3 regions of the Streptomyces sp. NPDC096193 genome follow, and region 2 is predicted to be linked to each of the others. Evidence: riboswitches for the same ligand, from Rfam matches in the RefSeq annotation. Region 2 holds a riboswitch; each other region holds the start of a gene.

Evidence for each region. Region 2 has a riboswitch for cyclic di-AMP ahead of ABTX78_RS13290 (transglycosylase family protein). Riboswitches for the same ligand answer to the same signal wherever they lie in the genome.
Region 1: another riboswitch for cyclic di-AMP. It lies ahead of ABTX78_RS03265 (M23 family metallopeptidase); the one in region 2 lies ahead of ABTX78_RS13290 (transglycosylase family protein).
Region 3: another riboswitch for cyclic di-AMP. It lies ahead of ABTX78_RS06870 (C40 family peptidase); the one in region 2 lies ahead of ABTX78_RS13290 (transglycosylase family protein).

What each region holds. Positions count from the first base shown of each region.
Region 1 covers NZ_JBEOSJ010000002.1:121,207-124,474, forward strand. The annotation lists gene ABTX78_RS03260 (M16 family metallopeptidase) at 1-890, shown strand, start outside; cyclic di-AMP (ydaO/yuaA leader) riboswitch at 1,150-1,321, shown strand; gene ABTX78_RS03265 (M23 family metallopeptidase) at 1,335-2,120, shown strand; gene ABTX78_RS03270 (GntR family transcriptional regulator) at 2,437-3,114, shown strand.
Region 2 covers NZ_JBEOSJ010000007.1:63,755-67,022, reverse strand. The annotation lists gene ABTX78_RS13300 (cytochrome P450 family protein) at 1-259, shown strand, start outside; gene ABTX78_RS13295 (transglycosylase family protein) at 392-1,345, shown strand; cyclic di-AMP (ydaO/yuaA leader) riboswitch at 1,609-1,783, shown strand; gene ABTX78_RS13290 (transglycosylase family protein) at 1,788-2,450, shown strand; gene eno (phosphopyruvate hydratase) at 2,750-3,268, shown strand, end outside.
Region 3 covers NZ_JBEOSJ010000003.1:306,227-309,494, reverse strand. The annotation lists gene pcrA (DNA helicase PcrA) at 1-1,133, opposite strand, end outside; cyclic di-AMP (ydaO/yuaA leader) riboswitch at 1,486-1,649, shown strand; gene ABTX78_RS06870 (C40 family peptidase) at 1,652-2,851, shown strand; gene ABTX78_RS06865 (hypothetical protein) at 2,950-3,268, opposite strand, start outside.

The DNA of each region.
Region 1 (3,268 bases), on a different contig from region 2:
TGTCCAAGCAGCTCTTCCCGGCATCGCTGCGGATGTCGCGCCCGCGTCAGGGCACTGAGGAGACGGTGGCCCGGATCGACGCCGCGGGCGTCCGGGCGTTCTACGACGCCCATGTCCGGCCCGCTACCGCGACCGCGGTGATCGTCGGCGACCTCACCGGGGTCGACCTCGACGCCGTGCTCGCCGAGACCCTCGGCGAGTGGACGGGCGACACCGCGCAGTCCCGGCCCGTCCCGGCGATCACCGCGGACGACACCGGTCGCGTGATCATCGTGGACCGGCCCGGAGCCGTGCAGACGCAGCTGCTGATCGGCCGCGTCGGCCCGGACCGCCACGACCGCGTCTGGCCCGCCCAGGTGCTCGGTGCGTACTGCCTCGGCGGCACGCTCACCTCCCGTCTCGACCGCGTGCTGCGCGAGGAGAAGGGCTACACCTACGGCGTACGGGCCTTCGGCCAGGTCCTGCGCTCGGCACCCGACGGCACGGGCGCCTCTCTGCTCGCCATCAGCGGCTCGGTGGACACCCCCAACACCGGCCCGGCGCTGGACGATCTGTGGAAGGTGCTGCGCACGCTGGCGGACGGGGGTCTCACCGACGCCGAGCGCGATGTCGCCGTGCAGAACCTGGTGGGTGTCGCCCCGCTGAAGTACGAGACGGCGGCGTCCGTCGCGAGCACCCTCGTCGATCAGGTCGAGCAGCACCTGCCCGACGACTACCAGGCGCAGCTGTATGTGCGGCTGGCCGAGACGGGCACGGTGGAGGCGACGGCAGCGGCCGTCAGCGCCTTCCCCCAGGACCGTCTCGTCACGGTGCTCGTGGGTGACGCGTCCGCGATCGAGGAACCGGTCAAGGCCCTCGGCATCGGTGAAGTGACGGTTGTCACCAGCTGATTGAGGCCGTCGCCCCGCTTCTGCTTCTCGGCGGAGCGGCTTCCGCCTCCCGGTGGAGCGGTCTTCGCGGTCCGGTGGGCGCGGCCAGGGAACCCCGGCATCACACGATGCCGGGGTTCCGCTGTTTGCCCGATTTGCTGCGGGGCTTCCCCTCTGCCCTGTGGCATGCGCTACAAACAGGGCTGTCTGTTTGGTGATTGAAAGTTGCCACGCTTAGCGTCGGTCCGGCTGTTCGCCAGTACCGCCGCATCCGCGGCACGGACAGCCATCGCCGAGTCCCCGTCAGGCGCGAGCCTGGGGAGCCGGGGACCCACACGCAGTCCCTGGGGTGAATCGGATGCCTTCGCAGCTGTGCCGCGGCGGAGGCGCCCGTAGGAGACCTTCCTGCTCCGAACCCGTCAGCTAACCCGGTAGGCGAGAAGGAAGGAAAGGACCAGCCACTTCATGGCGTTCGCCCGTCCCACCGGGAAGCACCGTGCCCCGAACCGTGTGACGCGCAGAGGCGCGAGCATCGCCGGCGTCGCGGCCCTTGCCACCACCGGCGTCATCGGAACCCTCGCCTCTCCGTCGCTGGCCGCCGAGACCGGATCCGCCGCGTCCGGCACCGTCACTCTCGAGAGCACCGGCCTGAGCACGGCCGTCGGCGCCGACTCGCTCGCCACCGAGATAGCCGACCAGGCCGCGGCGCAGGAGCAGGAGGCCGAAGAGGCCGTCGCCCGCGCCAAGGCCGCCGCCGAGGCCGAGCGCAAGGCCGAGGCCCGCGCCAAGGAGGCCCGCGAGGCCCGGGAGCGTGCCGCCCGCGCGGCCGAGCGCAAGCGCCTGAACGCCTTCGTGTCACCGGTCTCCGGCTCGTACGTCTCCACCGGCTACCGGGCCGGCGGAGCCGTCTGGTCCTCCGGCACCCACACCGGCATCGACTTCCACGCCGCCACCGGCACCCCGGTGCACGCGGTCGGCGCGGGCACCGTCGTCGAGGCCGGCTGGGGCGGCGCCTACGGCAACAACATCGTGATCAAGATGAATGACGGCTCGTACACCCAGTACGGCCACCTGTCGTCGCTGAACGTCTCGGTCGGCGAGACCGTGACCCCTGGCCGGCAGATCGGCCTGGCCGGCTCGACCGGCAACACCACCGGGCCGCACCTGCACTTCGAGGCCCGCAGTGGCGCCGAGTACGGCTCGGACATCGACCCGGTCGCGTACCTGCGCTCGCACGGCGTCACCATCTGAGCCGCGTGACCGTCTGAAGCCCGCGGATCGTCCGGGCCGGCGGATCATCTGAGCCCGCAGACCGTCCGGGCTCGCAGATCGTCCGGGCCGGCGGATCGTCCCGGCCGCACCCAAGGCCCCGGCCCACCGCCGGGGCCTTCCGCGTGGGCCGATGTGTGCGCAGGCGCGGGCATGTCGCGTGGTGGCAAGCCGGCGACTGGCCAAAAGATATCCATGAATGCCCGCCGGGCATCGGAAAATGTGGACCGCTGCAATAGAGTCACCGAACGGTCGTCAATCGGCTGCGTTTCGCGCGGATTAAAGCGGAGGTTCGGTCATGCGCATTCCCGCGCACTCGGTATGCACGGCGATCCGCGACGACATCGTCTCCGGTGTGTTCCGGCGCGGCAGCAGACTCACCGAGGAGCAGCTGGCCCGCCGTTACGGCGTCTCGCGCGTCCCGGTGCGCGAGGCCCTGCGGACGCTGGAGTCCGAGGGCTTCGTCACCACCCGGCGTCATGCGGGCGCGTGCGTGGCGGAGCCGACCGAGCGGGAGGCGGCCGACCTGCTGGAGGTGCGGATGCTGCTGGAGCCGTTGGGTGCGGCCCGGGCGGCACAGCGGCGCACCGAGGCCCATCTCAAGGTGCTGCGCGGCCTGGTCAGGCTGGGCCAGGAGCGTGCTCGCCGTGGTCAGGGCGAGGATCTGCGTTCGCTCGGCGGCTGGTTCCACGAGACGCTCGCCCAGGCTTCCGGCAGCCCGGGCCTGATCGCTCTGCTCACCCAGCTGCGGCACAAGATCGCCTGGATGTACGTCGTGGAGCAGCCGGCCGCGCCTGTCGAGTCGTGGGCGGAGCACGGCGCGATCGTGGACGCCGTCGCACGGGGCGACGCCGAACGGGCCCGGGCGCTGACCGCCCTGCACGCCGAGCGGGCGGCGGCAGCGCACCGGCCGCGGAGCACGGAACGCGTGAGGACTTCGCAACATTCCGTAAACACCGCGAGCGCCCGCAATTAACAGTCGCGCCGTATACAAAGAGGAAGCATTCCGCGGGGGCTTCTTTTCTGCTGTCCGGATTCCTTTCACGGGACCGGAAAGTCCGGCGGAGTCGTCCGAATATCCAAGGGTGCCCGGGAAATGGCGGACGAGCCGGTCCGGGAAAGGAAAAAGC
Region 2 (3,268 bases):
CCCGGAGCGGTTCACGGACCCCGACGCGCTCGACCTCTCCCGGCGGGACAACCAGCACCTCGGTTACGGGCACGGCATCCACTACTGCCTCGGCGCTCCGCTGGCCCGGCTGGAAGGCCAGACCGCGATCGCCACGCTGCTCCGAAGAATGCCGGACTTGCGGCTTGCGGGCGATCCGGCCGATTTGCGCTGGCGTGGGGGTCTCATTATGCGTGGATTGCGAAGCCTGCCCGTTGAGTTCACACCTGGACGCAGCTGACGACCCGTCAAGACTGTGACTTTCACGTGATCTCCGCTGCATCGACTTGTGACACACGAGGAAACCCGGCTACTTTCACGGTCGTCTCAGAAGACATCAGTTGTTATCTGTAGTCACTCGAAGGGCACCCGCATGCTTTCCGGCCAAGGTCGTCACCGTCGTCCCCGTCAGGCTCCGGCCATCGTTGTCGCGGCAGGGGTGACGGGATCGGCCATCGCGATCCCCCTTCTCGGTGCGGGTTCGGCCTCCGCCGCCGACGCCGCCACCTGGGATCGCGTCGCGGCCTGCGAGAGCGGCGGCCAGTGGAGCGCCGACATGGACAACGGCTACTACGGCGGTCTGCAGTTCGCCCAGGAGACGTGGGAGGACTTCGGTGGCACGGAATACGCGGACCGGGCCGACCTCGCCAGCCGCTCCCAGCAGATAGCCGTGGCCGAGAAGGTCCTGGAGGCCCAGGGCCCCGAGGCGTGGGCGACCTGCGCGGGCATCGCCGGGCTGACGCAGGACGGCACCGGCACCGGTGTCGACCCGGGCGCCTCGGCCCCCGGGGAGCAGAACGCGCCGGCGACGTCTGACAACCCCCTCGCTTCGCTCGCGCCCTCGACGTCCGCCTCGCCCTCTGAGACGGCCGAGCCCGCGCCGGCCCCGACGCAGGGCATCGGCAACAGCGGGACCGGCGACAGCGGCAGCGGTGAGAGCGGCAGCGCCACCGGCAAGCACCGCGGCGAACCCGCCGCCGAGCCGACGGCGCCGAAGTCGACCGGGGCGGCCGGAGCGACCGGAACGGCCGAACCGGGCAATGCGGACAATGGGCGCGAATCGGGGCGTCACGCCTCGCGAGGTGACGATGTGGCACGCGGCGGCGAGGGCGCGGCCGATGAGGCCGGCGAGCCGGCCCGGGCGAACGGCGCGGACGCCGCGCCCGGTTCGTACATCGTCCGCCCCGGCGACTCCCTGTCGGCCATCGCGGCCTCGCAGAAGCTGCCCGGAGGGTGGAGTTCCCTTTATGAGGCGAACGCGGAGACCGTCGGTGACGACCCCGACCTGATCCTGCCTGGCCAGAGCCTGGAACTCGACCCGAAGTAGCGGCAGTACAGGCGCCTTTGTCCGAATCGTGCAACTGAGACAAGGGTCTCTTTGCCGCAACTCGCCCATCTTGCCCGGCGGAACGGGGCGTTCCGGCCTCGACCTGCAGAAACGCACGGTTCCGGAGGGGCGGGATGGGCGTTTTCTCCCCGATGTTCGTCTTTGAACATCGGGGAGCTCTGTGTTTACGGTCTGAACCGCTCGCCATCGCGGGCACCGCTGACCGTCACGCCGAATCCTGCCGTCGGTCGGGGGGAGTAGTCGACGCGTATGCGCCGTAGGCAGGAGCGGGGGAACCAAGGTAAGCGCCGGCCCCGGCAGTTGAGGATGGACTGCGGGTACCGGCTTGGGGTGGAGCCGTGCGCACGACTGCGCGGCCGGGCAACTCACTTGGCCCGAACCCGACAGCTCACCTCGTAGGCGTCGGTGAGAGAGATGTTCCATGCTGTTTTCCGGCAAGGCCAAGCACCGTCGCCCGTCCAAGGCCACCCGTATCGCCACGCTCGCCGGTGTCACCGGTGCGGTGGTCGCCGCCCCGCTGCTCGGCGCCACCACCGCCTCCGCCGCGACCACGTCCGAGTGGGACCAGGTCGCGCAGTGCGAGGCCGGCGGCAACTGGTCGATCAACACGGGTAACGGGTACTACGGCGGCCTGCAGTTCTCCGCCTCCACCTGGGCCGCGTACGGCGGTACCCAGTTCGCCTCCACCGCCGACCAGGCCTCGAAGGCGCAGCAGATCCAGATAGCCGAGAAGGTCCTCGCGGGCCAGGGCAAGGGTGCCTGGCCGAACTGCGGCGTGAACCTGTCCAACGCCGCCAACGACGCCGGCTCCGCGCAGGAGGCCCAGCCGCAGCAGCGCGCCGAGGCCCCGACCACCCGCTCCGAGCGCGCCGAGGCCCCCGCCCCGGCGAAGTCCTCGAAGCCGGCCGCCAAGTCCTTCAAGAAGGGCGACGGCGAGTACAAGGTCAAGGCCGGTGACACGCTCAGCAAGATCGCCACGGCCGAGAAGGTCGAGGGCGGCTGGAAGAAGCTGTTCGACCTGAACAAGGACGTCGTCACCGACGCCGACGTGATCCACCCGGGCCAGCAGCTCCACCTGCGCTGACCCCACCCGGGCCGGCGCACATGCGCCGGCCCGCACCCCGGGACCCCTGGTAGCCGGGGCCCCGGGGACCCCGGGGACGCATACCACCCCGGTCCGGAGCGCATCCCCCGTACGCGCCGGGCCGGGGTTCTCTCGTTACCCGTGGGTAGATTGGGGGCGTTTTGTCCCCAGCACCCGCTGTTCATGCCCTTTTTCGTCCCAGGAGGCGGGCATCGGGCGGCTGACGCCCCGCCGCCGGTTAGGCTCGTGCCGCAAGGCCAATGAGACCCTGCACTCCAAGCGTCACATCCCAGAAGGAGATGCTCGTGCCGTCCATCGACGTCGTCGTAGCCCGGGAAATCCTGGACTCCCGAGGCAACCCCACGGTCGAGGTCGAGGTTGGCCTCGACGACGGCAGCACGGGTCGTGCTGCAGTTCCGTCCGGCGCATCCACCGGTGCGTTCGAGGCTCTCGAGCTCCGCGACGGTGACCAGAACCGCTACCAGGGCAAGGGTGTCGAGAAGGCCGTCCTCGCCGTCATCGAGCAGATCGGCCCGGAGCTCGTCGGCTACGACGCCACCGAGCAGCGCCTGATCGACCAGGCGATGTTCGACCTGGACGCCACCCCGGACAAGTCCTCGCTCGGCGCCAACGCCATCCTCGGCGTCTCGCTGGCCGTGGCCCACGCCGCCTCCGAGGCCTCCGACCTGCCGCTCTTCCGCTACCTGGGCGGCCCGAACGCGCACCTGCTGCCCGTTCCGATGATGAACATCCTGAACGGCGGCTCGCACGCCGACTCCAACGTGGACATCCAGGAGTTCATGATCGCCCCGATCGGC
Region 3 (3,268 bases), on a different contig from region 2:
TTGCGCTCGATGACGGCGTTGGCGGCGGAGAGGATCGTCTGGGTCGAGCGGTAGTTCTGCTCCAGCAGGATCGTCTTCGCGTCCGGGTAGTCCTCCTCGAACTGGAGGATGTTGCGGATGGTCGCGCCGCGGAAGGCGTAGATCGACTGGTCGGCGTCGCCGACGACGCACAGCTCGGCGGGGGGCAGGTCCTCCTGCCCGGTGCCCACCAGCTCGCGTACGAGCGTGTACTGAGCGTGGTTGGTGTCCTGGTACTCGTCCACCAGCACATGGCGGAAGCGCCGCTGGTAGTGCTCGGCGACGTCCGGGAACGCCTGGAGCAGGTGGACGGTGGTCATGATGATGTCGTCGAAGTCCAGGGCGTTGGCCTCGCGCAGCCGCGCCTGGTACATCCGGTACGCCTCGGCCAGCGTCCTGTCGAAGCCTCCGCCGGAGCCCTCGGCCTCGCTGCCTCCGCCGACCTGGTCGGCGTAGCTCTCCTCGTCGATCAGCTCGTTCTTGAGGTTCGAGATCTTGGCGCTGAAGGCCTTCGGCGGGAACTTCTTGGGGTCGAGATCCAGATCACGGCAGACGAGCGCCATCAGTCGCTTGGAGTCGGCCGCGTCATAGATCGAGAACGACGAGGTGAAGCCGAGCTTCTTGGACTCCCGGCGCAGGATGCGGACGCAGGCGCTGTGGAAGGTCATGACCCACATCGCGTTGGCGCGCGGGCCGACCAGCTGCTCGACGCGCTCCTTCATCTCGCCGGCGGCCTTGTTGGTGAAGGTGATGGCCAGTATCTGGCCGGGGTGGACGCTGCGCGTCCCCAGCAGATGAGCGATCCGGTGCGTGAGCACCCGGGTCTTGCCGGAACCGGCGCCGGCCACGATGAGCAGCGGCGATCCGGTGTGCACCACGGCGGCGCGCTGCTGTTCGTTCAGTCCGTCCAGCAGGGCCGCGGGGTCCACGATCGTGCGCGGGGCGCCGTTGCCGTGGTGGGCGTCCCGGGCCGGGGGCACGTCGAACGCACCCTGGAAGAGATCGTCCGGGATCTCCTCTCCGGGCCCGTCTCCGGGCTCCTCGGGGTGCGGCGGGGGCTCCTCCGAGGTGTGCTGGAGGTTCGCCAGGAAACTGTCGTCAAAGAGGCTGCTCATCGCTCTACGAGTCTAGGCCGCGGCACTGACAGCTCGCGGCCGCATTGCCATACGGCCGCCGCGACCCCGCCCGGGCGTCACGGCGGTGCGTCCCCGAGCGCCGGGACGACGCGGCGCGTTCGAAGCCGTACGTCCGCTCCCGTACCACCGATGCACCCGATCACGCGCGACTCCGGCCACACTCTGCACCTTTTCGAACGCATTGCGTCACTCGGCGAGCATGCCGACCGCCCGATCGATAAGGTCACGAAAATGTATCGGGCATATCGAACATCAACCTTCACAGGAGCCACACGAGTTGGTTAGCGTGCTCGATCAGGCAGCCCGTCCCCCGCGGCGATCCACGCCAAACGGGCAGTCAGCGCCGAATTCGAGCTTTTCCCAAAGAAGTTCGGAACCGGGGACCCACCATGCACAACCGGGGTGAATCGGACCCGCACCAGCACGGTCCGTAGGGCGATCTTCCGTTCCGCCCGAACCCGACAGCTAACCCGGTAGGCGGTCAACGGAAGAAGGAGATGTCGGCCTTGGCGTCGCATCGCAGAACGCGAAGTCGAACCGTGAAGACCTCCCCCGCCGTCGGTTTCACGACGGCAGCCCTCGCATCCGTCACGCTGCTGTCGACGCAGAGCGCCAACGCGGCGCCGAGCGACCCGAAGCCGTCGGTCGAAGAGGTGCAGAAGAAGGTCGATGACCTGTACCGGCAGGCCGGCACCGAGACGCAGAAGTACAACCAGGTGAAAGAGGCGACGGAGGAGAAGCGGCGGCAGGTCGGCAAGCTCCTCGACGAGAACGCGCGGCGCACGGAGAAGCTGAACGAGTCCCGGCAGGTCCTCGGCACCTACGCGGCCGCGCAGTACCGCACGGGCGCGGTCACCCCGACCGCCGCGCTGCTCTTCGCGGACAGCCCCCAGCAGTACTTCGACCAGACCCAGCTGATGGACCGCATGACGGACCGTCAGCGGGATGTGATCGCCGACTACGAGACCCAGCGGGCCGCCGCCGCCAAGCAGCGAGCCGCGGCGACCGAGAGCCTGGAGTCCCTCACCCGGTCGCAGCGGGCGCTGCGCACCAGCAAGCAGGACGTGCAGGGGAAGCTCGCCGAGGCGCGCGAACTGCTGTCGAGGCTGACCGCCGAGGAGAAGGCGCGGCTGGCCGCGATCGAGCGCAAGAAGGCGGAGGAGGCCCGCCGCAAGGCGGAGCAGAAGGCCGAGCAGGAGGCGAAGGCCGAGGCGGAGCGGCAGCGCCGGGAGAAGGAGCGTGAGCAGAACCAGGGCGGCGGTACGGGCACGGCGCCCGGGACCGGCACGGGTTCCGGCTCCGGCTCCGGATCCGGTTCCGGTTCCGGTTCTTCCGACGGCACCTCCACCGCCAAGGCCGCCAAGGTCCTCGGCTTCGCGCGCGCCCAGATCGGCAAGCCGTACGTCTGGGGCGCGGCCGGTCCCAGCTCGTACGACTGCTCGGGGCTGACGCAGGCCGCCTGGAAGACGGCGGGGGTGAGCCTGCCGCGCACGACCTGGGACCAGGTGAAGACGGGCAAGCGGGTCGAGACGAAGGATCTGCTCCCGGGGGACCTGGTCTTCTTCTACGACGACATCAGCCACGTGGGCATCTACATCGGTGACGGCAAGATGATCCACGCCCCGAAGCCGGGGTCGAATGTCCGCGAGGAGTCGATCTTCTCCATGCCGATCCACGGCAGTGTTCGCCCGGCCTGAGCCGGCCGCACACCGGACGCCCGGGCCCGAGGGTGCCCGGGCGTTCTCATGCCCCCAGCGCCCGGAGCCCGGGCGCTCTCATGTCCGGTGCGGCGCGCTCACGTCCACAGCGTGGCGATGAAGATGTTCGCGACCGTCAGCCCGCCCACCGCGGCGAACAGCGGCTTCTCCACCGACTCCTCGTCCCGCTTGACGTAGACCAGACCCAGGATCACCACCAGCACCGCCAGCTTGATGCCGATCTTGAGGTTGTTCACCGTCTGGTCGTCCGCCTGGTTGAGGCCCACCAGCGCCACACCCGTGACGAGCATCGTCAGCGCGCCGTGCAGCATCGCCGGGCTGAAGCGCGCCGTCCCCTCGGCCATCGCCTTCATCTGCGTGAGGAAGCCGCCCAGCAGGGACGCGATGCCGATGATG